2 regions of the Lysinibacillus canaveralius genome follow, and region 1 is predicted to be linked to the other one. Evidence: a T-box and tRNA genes for the amino acid it is inferred to sense, from the RefSeq annotation. Region 1 holds a T-box; the other holds one or more tRNA genes.

Region 1 (7,283 bases):
ACAAAAAAGACACCCCAAATTAGGGGCATCTCTTTATAATTGTTTTTGCCGTATCCGTTTTTTAATTTTTCTGCTGATTGTACGATACGCTAAATTGCCAACGAGGAAGAAAGATAGCCCAATACCAAATAAGGCTACAGCAAACGATATCCATTCAAATATTGAATAATCAGCTACCTGGGACCAGTCAATATTGCCCTTCCATTCTTCGATGACAAGATTCATTCCGTAAATACCGGAAATCACGGTAAAGATTGTTAGAATAAATAACAGGTCATTGAGGCGTTCGTCTGCCTGATCCTCTAAAATCCGGTACAATTCATTAAGTGTCTCCTTAATTTCCCGGTACTGGGCGGTAATGCGAAACTGTTTTCGCAGCATCGTTGAAATTTCTCTTCCCTCTGAACGGACGGCAACTTCATCAAAGTAATATTGGGAGGAAAATTTCATAATTTCCTCAATCAATTCATCTACTATCACCTTATCCTGTTCCCATTCTATTTCGCTATGTTCAAAGGATAGCTTTAACAAAATAATTTTATAAAAATAATAAATAATAACGGTATAGTAGTGTGTGCTATAAAAAGCTTGGAGAGAGTTTAATTGTTTGGCATGCACTTGACTGGTAATTTGCATATGCGCCTGGTTAGAGGTAATAGTATAAGCATTCGGTGCCCATCGATCAAGCACATGATCATCGATATAGCGCCCGACATATTCTTCATTCGTAGTAGAAATAAAGGGTCTGCCATCTGATCCGTAGCCGTCCATTTGACCAAGCCGGTACAGGAGCGTGGGGTCTACCTCACCGTCATCTGTTATAAGAAATCCTGTCGTATACATTCGCTCATCCTCAATGAAGGGTACACTCCCCCCATACTGCACAACTTCCTTGTATTCCACTAAATAACGTTCAAAGAAAGGAAGCAAATGCTCCTTTATTAGCAAGTAGGAGGTATCATACATTTCTCCATCGACAGTAATAGCTGCTCCCATCTCCTCCTCTAATTGAGGTTCAAGGACACGGAAAAAGTGTGCAAAATTGATGGCCTCGCTAACTTCCCGTTTTCCTTTCAGCTCTACCCGTATCGCAATCATCCCGATATTTGCAGGACATAACCATACATCCAGGCTGTGGATGGCAAATGAAGTCGTTACAACTGGAGTATGTAATTCACCCTTTACCTTCATTTCTTTGGAATACCGGAAGAACCCATGTTTACTTTTACTTTTCGGAAATAGTTTATCTTCTATAAATGGATAGAAAAATTGACCCAGCTCTTTATGAGAAATCTTGACGTCGTCAGGATAATATTTATCCTGCAGCTGTTCATTTTCTATATCAAATAGTGCAAAATCATTCTTTTTAAGCTCTTCAATCAATTCGTCCCGTTTCAATTGCCGAAAGTTGAAAGGAAAGATAAATGTAAAATATGCATTATTAATTTCTAATTCAGGCAATACGATATCCATCACCTCCTATAAACATTATTGCACTTTTTCTAAAAAATCTAAACAACTGGCATGTCCGAGAATCGTTTCTACGACACTTCCTTTCCGAGGAGGCCAGCGACTTTTGGATAAACTCAGCACATGAGCAATATTTTATAGCATATATATATATGAGAAAGGCTGTGTTAAACGTCAAAATGACTCTTAACACAGCCTCACGTGCCCCTATTTTAAAGAGCCTATTTTATAATCAGCGGATTTCTGCTCCGGCATCTTCCAATGCTTTTAACACTTTATTATGTGCTGCTACAACCTCTTCATCTGTCAACGTACGTTCTGGATCAAAATACGTTAATGAGAAAGCAACAGATTTTTTGCCAGCAGTCATTTTTTCTCCTTCATAGACGTCAAAGACTTTAACATCTTTCAGAAGTTTCGTACCTGCTCCGTTAATGATTCCTGCGATCTCACCGGCAGTTGTTGTGCGATCAAGCTCAAGTGCGATATCACGCGTCATCGCCGGGAAACGTGGTACTGGCGTGTAGACAAGCTCTTCTGTTGAAGCACTTAAAATTGAAAGCAAGTTCAATTCTGCTACATATGTTTCTTTTACGCCTGCTTGTTTTTGCTCAGCCGGGTGCAGCTGACCAATTAAGCCTACCACTTCACCATCCAGTAAAACGTGTGCTGTACGGCCAGGGTGTAAGCCGTCTATAGAAGCTTTTACATAAGAAACACGTTCTGCTAAGCCAAGCTTTACAAATATTGCTTCTACGATGCCTTTTGCAACGAAGAAATCAACATTCTTCTTTTCTCCCTGCCATGCGTTATCAGTCCATTTACCTGTCAATACCAATGCCAAGTGCTCTTCCTCAAACGGCAGTCCCTCTGCTGTTTGGCCTAAAAATACAGAACCAATTTCGTATAATGCAACAGAGTCGATTTGACGCGCCACATTATAGGCAGCAGCCTCTACTAGATGTGGAATCAAGCTTTGACGCAACGTAGAACGCTCTTCTGACATCGGCATAAGAAGCTTTGTTGTTTCTTCAGCTTTTAATGCATATTTTTGAGAAGCTGCAGCTGATGTAAGTGAGTAAGTAACCGCTTGGAAAAGACCAGCGCCTTCCATCACGTTACGCACTACGCGGCGTTTTTCCTGGTAAGCCGTCAAACCGCCTACTTGCTCTCCTGATTCAGGAAGCGTAGTTGGAATTTCATCATAGCCGAACATACGAGCAACCTCTTCTACGATGTCCTCTTCAATTTTAATATCTTGGCGACGTGTAGGTGCATCGATGATTAATAAACCGTTTGCTGCCTCTACTTCAAATTGCAGGCGCTCTAAAATGGACAGCATATCTTCTAGCGAAATCTTCATACCAAGACGTGTATTGATGAAATCAGGAGAAACAACGACACGGACAGGTGTCTTATCTAACTCATCTACAAGCACTGTCCCTTCTAATACTTCACCGCCAGCAAGCTCTGAAAGCAGCTGTGCAGCACGCTCTGCTGCAGGGATGACACGGTTTGGATCCACGCCTTTTTCAAAACGTGCTGATGAATCTGAACGTAATCCTAAATCTTTTGATGTACGGCGTACGGACTGTCCTGCGAAATAAGCAGATTCAATAACAACTGTTGTTGTTTCATCGGAGACTTCTGAATTTGCGCCTCCCATTACACCAGCTACAGCTACAGGTTCCTTGCCGTTTGTGATGACAAAGTTATGCGCCTGCAATGTACGTTCCTGATCATCTAATGTTGTAATTTTTTCACCTTCTGCCGCATGACGAGTCACGATTTCACCCGTACCCAGCTTATCGTAATCGAATGCATGCAACGGTTGGCCATATTCCATTAAAATGTAGTTTGTAATATCGACTACATTATTGTGAGGGCGTACACCAGCTGCCATTAAATAATGTTGCAGCCATAATGGAGATTCTGCTACTTTTACGTTCTTTATAACTTTCGCTGCATACAGAGGGTTCACCGTTGTATCTTCAACACGCAAGCTTAAGTGATCTTGTGCCTTTTCAGCTGACGCAGTGTAGCTGACTTCAGGAAGCTTCACATCTTTTGAAAGAATTGCTGCTACCTCATAAGCTACGCCAAGCATTGATAATGCATCCGAGCGGTTTGGTGTCAGACCAAGCTCTAATACTGTATCACGCAAACCTAATAATTCTAGCGCATCTGTACCCGGCGCGCTGTCTTCCGGCAATACATAAATTCCTTCTGCATATGCCTTCGGTACTAGTCGTCCTTCGATACCCAGCTCTTGTAGAGAACAGATCATACCGTTTGATTCCTGTCCGCGGAGCTTTGCCTTTTTTATTTTAATGCCGCCTGGTAATCTTGCACCCGGACGTGCAACGATCACTTTCTGCCCTGCATCCACATTCGGTGCGCCACAAACGATTTGCTGTAAGCTTTCCTCACCGACGTCCACTTGACAGACATTTAATTTATCCGCTTCAGGGTGCTTCTCCTTTGAAACAACATGACCAACGACCACGTTTGTCATCCCTAGCGCACGGTCGATTACTGCGTCTACCTCAATACCTGAGCGCGTAATTTTTTCTGCTAATTCCTCCGGTGCAAGACCTTCAATATCTACATACTGTGATAACCATTTCAATGATACTAACATTTTACTTCCTCCTTACCCTTCACTGCGGTGGAATTGTGATAAGAAGCGTACGTCATTCGTATAGAAGTGACGGATATCATCCACCCCGTATTTTAACATCGCGATACGTTCTGCACCGATTCCGAACGCAAAGCCTGATACTTTTTTCGAATCATAGCCGGCCATTTCAAGAACATTCGGGTGTACCATACCTGCACCCAAAATTTCAATCCAGCCTGTTTTCTTACATACGTTACAGCCGTCACCGCCGCATTTATGGCAAGATACATCCACCTCTACTGACGGCTCTGTGAATGGGAAGAAGGAAGGACGAAGACGGATTTCACGCTCAGCACCGAACATTTTCTTCGCTAACGCATCAAGTGTTCCTTTTAAGTCACTCATACGAATGTTGTCGCCAATTACAAGTCCTTCAATTTGCATAAATTGGTGGGAGTGCGTTGCGTCATCTGTATCTCGACGGAATACTTTCCCAGGACAAATAATACGGATTGGTTCCCCTTTTTTGGCTTCCATTGTACGAGCCTGTACCGGAGATGTATGTGTGCGCAGCAAGATATCCTCAGAAATATAGAATGAATCCTGCATATCACGCGCTGGATGTCCTTTTGGCAGGTTTAATGCCTCGAAGTTGTAGTAATCTTTTTCGACTTCCGGCCCTTCAGCAATTTCATATCCCATTGAAACGAATAAATCTTCAATTTCCTCAATGACACGTGTCAGTGGGTGGCGGTTACCGATCTGCACCTTAGCGCCCGGTAAAGTCACATCGATTGATTCTTTTTCCAATTGCTCTTGAATAGCCGCTTCCTCTAAAGCAGTCGACTTTGCTGTCAATACTTCTGTTAAGCTTTCACGAACTGTATTAACTAAAGCCCCCATTTTCGGACGTTCTTCAGCTGATAGCTTACCCATACCTTTTAGCAGGTCAGTGATAGGTCCTTTTTTACCTAGATAAGCAACACGCACGTCATTTAACTCTTTTAATGACGAGGCAGCTTCAATTTTCGCCAGAGCTTCCTGCTCCAGCTGCTTTAATTGCTGTTCCATTGATAAATCCTCCTATTTAAATATTATGGTCGAGTAGGTTCAGTCATTAAGGGCGATACCAGCGCTTTCTCATCATACTAAGCGAATTTTGCACACTTACCTGCAATTTTCAATTACAAATAAAAAAACCCCGCCCCTAAAAAGGGACGAGGATATTCGTGGTACCACCCTAGTTATTGCCTGAAGCAATCACTCAATTCAAATAACGGCTTGTCACCGGCACAGATTTTCTTCTGTGCTGCTCGCGAGGTGAACTTCATCGTGTCATCATGCAGATAGCTTCCAGTCAAAGGCTATCATTCCCTGCTCCATGTGTGTCACAACTACTCTTCTCGGTCGTTGCATTTACATTTTATACGTATTCAATAGTACAAGATTATGTGAACTTCTTCAAGTTATTTCACAAACGCGTATAATAATATACCCGTTGCTACCGCTACGTTTAGTGACTCTGCACCGCCTAAAATCGGAATGATCACATTCTGGTCTGTTTTCGCCAGAAGCTGCGGGCTGATACCAGCACCCTCATTTCCCACAATAACTGCAAAGTCTTCTGTTACATTAATGTCCCGGTATGAAATAGCTTCTTCAAGCGATGTACCGAATACTTTTACGCCATCATCCTGCAGCCGATCAATCCAATCGTTCAACTCGCCTCGAACGACTGGAATATGGAAGTGTGAGCCCTGTGCTGAACGCATAACTTTGGGATTATATGCATCTGCACATCCTTTTCCAAGTACCACAGCATCAATCCCTGCTGCGTCTGCTGTACGAATCATCGTCCCAATATTGCCCGGGTCTTGCACCGCATCAATGAGAAGAACCTTTTTCCATCCAGCCATCTCGATTTCCGTCGGCTCACTCACTTTACAATGTGCAAATACACCTTGGGATTTCTCTGTTTCGGCAATTTCCTTTGCTACCGCTTCATTTACCTGTACCATTTGGACATCGTCTGTCTGCCAAAGCAAGGGCAAGTCCACATCATCACGAACGATAATTTGGAGTATCTGCTCTTTATTCTTTAAGGCTTCCTCTACAAGATGGAAGCCTTCAATGATGAATTCACTTGATTTTTCCCGTTCTTTACGGAGCGTCACAAGCTTTTTCCAATGCTTCACGAGTGCATTTTGAGTTGATTCAATTCGCTTCATCGTATCCGTCCTTTTAAGTAGTTTCAATCCCGCATTATAACATAGAAACGAGTTCCAGGATATAGAATTCCGCTCACCTGTTTTTATAGCAAAGGAGACGGAATCAAACAATTCCCTTCTACCTTACGTATACTTTTTTTCTACCTTGAAATACTAAGGAAGAGAAAGGAGTGTCAACTATGGATTTTCAAATTCGAGAAGCAATCACTACAAACGTTAAAGGCGACTCATCTGCAGCATTTGATGAAACAATCAATGATGCAATTGCTCGCGGCGAGGAGCATCTCCTGCCAGGTTTAGGTGTATTTTTGGAAGCATGGTGGAAAGATGCATCTGAAAATGAAAGAACTGCCTTTACTTCAAAGCTTGAAAAAATTTTCGTATCGTAAATTACAGCTTTGATAATGCACGGGCGCACCGGTCAATCTCTTGGGCTGTTGTTTGTGTCCCAAATGAAATACGAAAGAACTGCCGCGCTTCCTCGTATGATCGGCCCATTGCTAAAATGGCCTTCGTACCGGAAGCGCTATTACTATCACAAGCACTGCCTGTTGATATGTACATCTCCTGCTCATTCAGCTTCAGCATAACCAGCTGTCCCTCCACGCCTTTCATACAGATGCCGCAAATATTTGGCAGCTGTTCGGTCCATATCCCTTCAATTATTTGAAACTTCTTATGATGCAACGATTTCACAAGTTTTTCTCGTAATTGCCATTGTTCCTTTAAATCGTAGTAATAGTCTTCTACCGCCACTGCCATCGCGACAATAGCCGGTGTATTAAGTGTTCCCCCACGCAGGCCACGTTCATGCGTTACTCCGGGAAAAACAGGGGTCGCTCTTACATAAGGGTTGAAATAAATAGCACCGCATCCTTTGGGCCCTCCAATTTTATGACCGGAAACTGTAATAGCATCTACTTGGCTAGAAAATCCAGCTATGTTCAGTTTACAAAAAGACTGTA
Region 2 (3,216 bases), 1.6 Mb from region 1:
AATAACTATCCCCGAAAAAGTCTGATCCGAAGTACCATCCGTAACCATATTGACCCTTACCGTAAATACTGTCACGGTTAATATTAATATAAGTTGGATTTTGATAAAAGGATGAACGAATTTTTATCGGTACTTCTTTGAAAACTACCAAATCTGTTGCTTGTACACGGTACTGTCCCATCTGGTAGAATACTTTGCCATCATATTTTCAATATCATACGTTCTAAAGAAATTGTTTCGCTTCACCACTAACGAATCAAACGTACCATTTGGATTTCTCTTGTATACCTTGATGTCTTTTTTGAAAGTCATTTTTCCTGTTTGCCCTTTTACAACTTCCGACCCGTCATGCATCACTTTCGCTTCCGATTTTACTGGATTTATTACAGCTAATACAAACGCTGCTAGTAACATAATAAAAAGCTTTTTCATTATTATCTTCCTAATCAGTTTTATAGTAGAAAATATACCTTCTTAGTGGGATACACTAATATAATCCACATTCTACCAATTAAAATATAATGATATAAGAAATCCGGCAGAATTAGAGTGTTTACCCTAACATAATTTTCCCTCTCTGTCATACAGGCCGCATACAGTGCAGTTAATAAATTCTAGACTAAAACCCTTTTTCACTTATAAACTGTCTAATACGCTCATCAAGCGCTTCTATAGAGCCTTCTGGAATGGGGGTTGGCTGAACTTTTTCTTATCGATATATGACTCTTTCCCTTTGATTGAAGAGCATCTATTCCATTTACACTAAACGTTTTTTCCAGGTCTTATATTTGAAACACTTGTAGTAGTGAAAATAGCCGCTGTTTCAACACTAGATATACTATATTCAGTTAGATAATTTAGTACGGCCACTTTAACCTGTAACCTATAGCTCGTATATTGTTTAAGAAAAAGCATTTACACCATTAGTTTTAAAATGGTTTATCTTCGTATTATATTGTGCTCTGTTACAAGGAATTTCGGTGTATTATAAGAGCTTTCATTCCCATTTAGATACCAAGGAGCTGCTGCTTGTAATCCATGTTCAGTAGTAAACTTTCCTATAGAAAAACTGCACCCAAATTGTTTGATTGTATCTAACAATTCGGATGCAGTTTAATTCTTTAGGAGGCTTTTTATTATTAAATTTTTAGTAGGTTATTACGCTAATGTATTTGAGCAATAATAAGGCACTCTATTCTTTATAATCAGTTATTTTCTAACGATAAACTTTACCAGGCAAACTCTTCATATATCCCATTTAATAGTGATAAAAATTTGCAAATAAAAAAGTATGCAGCTTATCGCTGCATACTTTAGGATGACCCGTACGGGATTCGAACCCGTGTTACCGCCGTGAAAGGGCGGTGTCTTAACCACTTGACCAACGGGCCATGGCTCCGAAGGTAGGACTCGAACCTACGACCAACCGGTTAACAGCCGGTTGCTCTACCACTGAGCTACTTCGGAATAATATTATATATGGTGGGCCTAAATGGACTCGAACCATCGACCTCACGCTTATCAGGCGTGCGCTCTAACCAGCTGAGCTATAGGCCCCCTACTTTAAAATTACTTTCTTATGTATTTTCTGATGGTGGGTCAGGACGGAATCGAACCGCCGACACTTAGAGCTTCAATCTAATGCTCTACCAACTGAGCTACTGACCCTTTATCAAAAATGGCGGTCCCGACCGGGATCGAACCGGCGATCTCCTGCGTGACAGGCAGGCATGTTAACCGCTACACCACGGGACCATTTGGTTGCGGGGGCCGGATTTGAACCAACGACCTTCGGGTTATGAGCCCGACGAGCTACCACTGCTCCACCCCGCGATAATTTTATTCAAGTTTGCTGAAGTCTGTAATGCACCATTTCTATTTCAAAAATGGCGGAGGAAGAGGGATTCGAACCCCCGCGCGGTTTAACCCGCCTGTCGGTTTTCAAGACCGATCCCTTCAGCCGGACTTGGGTATTCCTCCGTTTATATGGTTGGTGGAGCCTAGCGGGATCGAACCGCTGACCTCCTGCGTGCAAGGCAGGCGCTCTCCCAGCTGAGCTAAGGCCCCATGTTGTTTATTCATAGAAATTTGGATGGTCGGGAAGACAGGATTCGAACCTGCGACCCCTTGGTCCCAAACCAAGTGCTCTACCAAGCTGAGCTACTTCCCGTAATTTTTTGGCGCGCCCGACAGGAGTCGAACCCATAACCTTCTGATCCGTAGTCAGACGCTCTATCCAATTGAGCTACGGGCGCTAAAATCATAAAAATGGTGCCGAGGGCCGGAATCGAACCGGCACGGTGGTCACCCACCGCAGGATTTTAAGTCCTGTGCGTCTGCCAGTTCCGCCACCCCGGCATATTGGAGCGGAAGACGAGGTTCGAACTCGCGACCCCCACCTTGGCAAGGTGGTGTTCTACCACTGAACTACTTCCGCAATATGCGTTGCTTTTTATTCTGACAGTATATGAAGTTAAAAGATGCGGGTGAAGGGAGTCGAACCCCCACGCCTTGCGGCGCTAGATCCTAAGTCTAGTGCGTCTGCCAGTTCCGCCACACCCGCATATTATAAAAATGGTGAGCCATGAAGGACTCGAACCTTCGACCCTCTGATTAAAAGTCAGATGCTCTACCAACTGAGCTAATGGCTCAAAATGATGCCGGCGATAGGAGTCGAACCCACGACCTACTGATTACAAGTCAGTTGCTCTACCAACTGAGCTACACCGGCATTTTGAGATGGTGGAGGATGACGGGCTCGAACCGCCGACCCCCTGCTTGTAAGGCAGGTGCTCTCCCAGCTGAGCTAATCCTCCAAAAAAAATAAGCGAAGCGATGTCCTACTCTCGCAGGGGGAAGCCCCCAACTACCATCGGCGCTAGAGAGCTTAACTTCCGTGTTCGGTATGGGAACGGGTGTGACCTCTCTGCCATCATCACTTCACATATTATGTAGTTGAAGAAACTTATTCCTTCAAAACTGGATAAACGTTTCATTGTACAGCACACAAAATTTGGTTAAGTCCTCGACCGATTAGTATTCGTCAGCTCCATATGTCGCCATACTTCCACCTCGAACCTATCTACCTGATCGTCTTTCAGGGGTCTTACTTACTTGCGTAATGGGAAATCTCATCTTGAGGGGGGCTTCATGCTTAGATGCTTTCAGCACTTATCCCGTCCATACATAGCTACCCAGCGATGCCCTTGGCAGAAC

The links. A T-box is a leader RNA that pairs with one kind of tRNA and senses whether it is charged. The one in region 1 lies ahead of pheS (phenylalanine--tRNA ligase subunit alpha), so its partner is inferred to be a tRNA-Phe.
Region 2: it encodes a tRNA-Phe, which carries the amino acid that the T-box ahead of pheS (phenylalanine--tRNA ligase subunit alpha) is inferred to sense. The anticodon was not compared.

The regions. Positions count from the first base shown of each region.
Region 1 is NZ_CP154840.1:3,126,670-3,133,952, forward strand. Features, by position in the region: gene AA0Y26_RS15835 (hypothetical protein) at 34-1,473, opposite strand; gene pheT (phenylalanine--tRNA ligase subunit beta) at 1,703-4,111, opposite strand; gene pheS (phenylalanine--tRNA ligase subunit alpha) at 4,124-5,161, opposite strand; T-box leader at 5,301-5,510, opposite strand; gene AA0Y26_RS15850 (TrmH family RNA methyltransferase) at 5,557-6,318, opposite strand; gene sspI (small acid-soluble spore protein SspI) at 6,498-6,707, shown strand; gene AA0Y26_RS15860 (cysteine desulfurase family protein) at 6,709-7,283, opposite strand, start outside.
Region 2 is NZ_CP154840.1:195,502-198,717, reverse strand. Features, by position in the region: gene AA0Y26_RS01100 (hypothetical protein) at 1-181, opposite strand, end outside; gene AA0Y26_RS01095 (hypothetical protein) at 145-432, opposite strand; tRNA gene AA0Y26_RS01090 (tRNA-Glu) at 1,320-1,391, opposite strand; tRNA gene AA0Y26_RS01085 (tRNA-Asn) at 1,393-1,467, opposite strand; tRNA gene AA0Y26_RS01080 (tRNA-Ile) at 1,481-1,557, opposite strand; tRNA gene AA0Y26_RS01075 (tRNA-Phe) at 1,593-1,668, opposite strand; tRNA gene AA0Y26_RS01070 (tRNA-Asp) at 1,680-1,755, opposite strand; tRNA gene AA0Y26_RS01065 (tRNA-Met) at 1,759-1,833, opposite strand; tRNA gene AA0Y26_RS01060 (tRNA-Ser) at 1,888-1,980, opposite strand; tRNA gene AA0Y26_RS01055 (tRNA-Ala) at 1,992-2,067, opposite strand; tRNA gene AA0Y26_RS01050 (tRNA-Pro) at 2,094-2,170, opposite strand; tRNA gene AA0Y26_RS01045 (tRNA-Arg) at 2,179-2,255, opposite strand; tRNA gene AA0Y26_RS01040 (tRNA-Leu) at 2,270-2,358, opposite strand; tRNA gene AA0Y26_RS01035 (tRNA-Gly) at 2,363-2,437, opposite strand; tRNA gene AA0Y26_RS01030 (tRNA-Leu) at 2,482-2,563, opposite strand; tRNA gene AA0Y26_RS01025 (tRNA-Lys) at 2,576-2,651, opposite strand; tRNA gene AA0Y26_RS01020 (tRNA-Thr) at 2,659-2,731, opposite strand; tRNA gene AA0Y26_RS01015 (tRNA-Val) at 2,741-2,816, opposite strand; rRNA gene rrf (5S ribosomal RNA) at 2,828-2,943, opposite strand; rRNA gene AA0Y26_RS01005 (23S ribosomal RNA) at 3,014-3,216, opposite strand, start outside.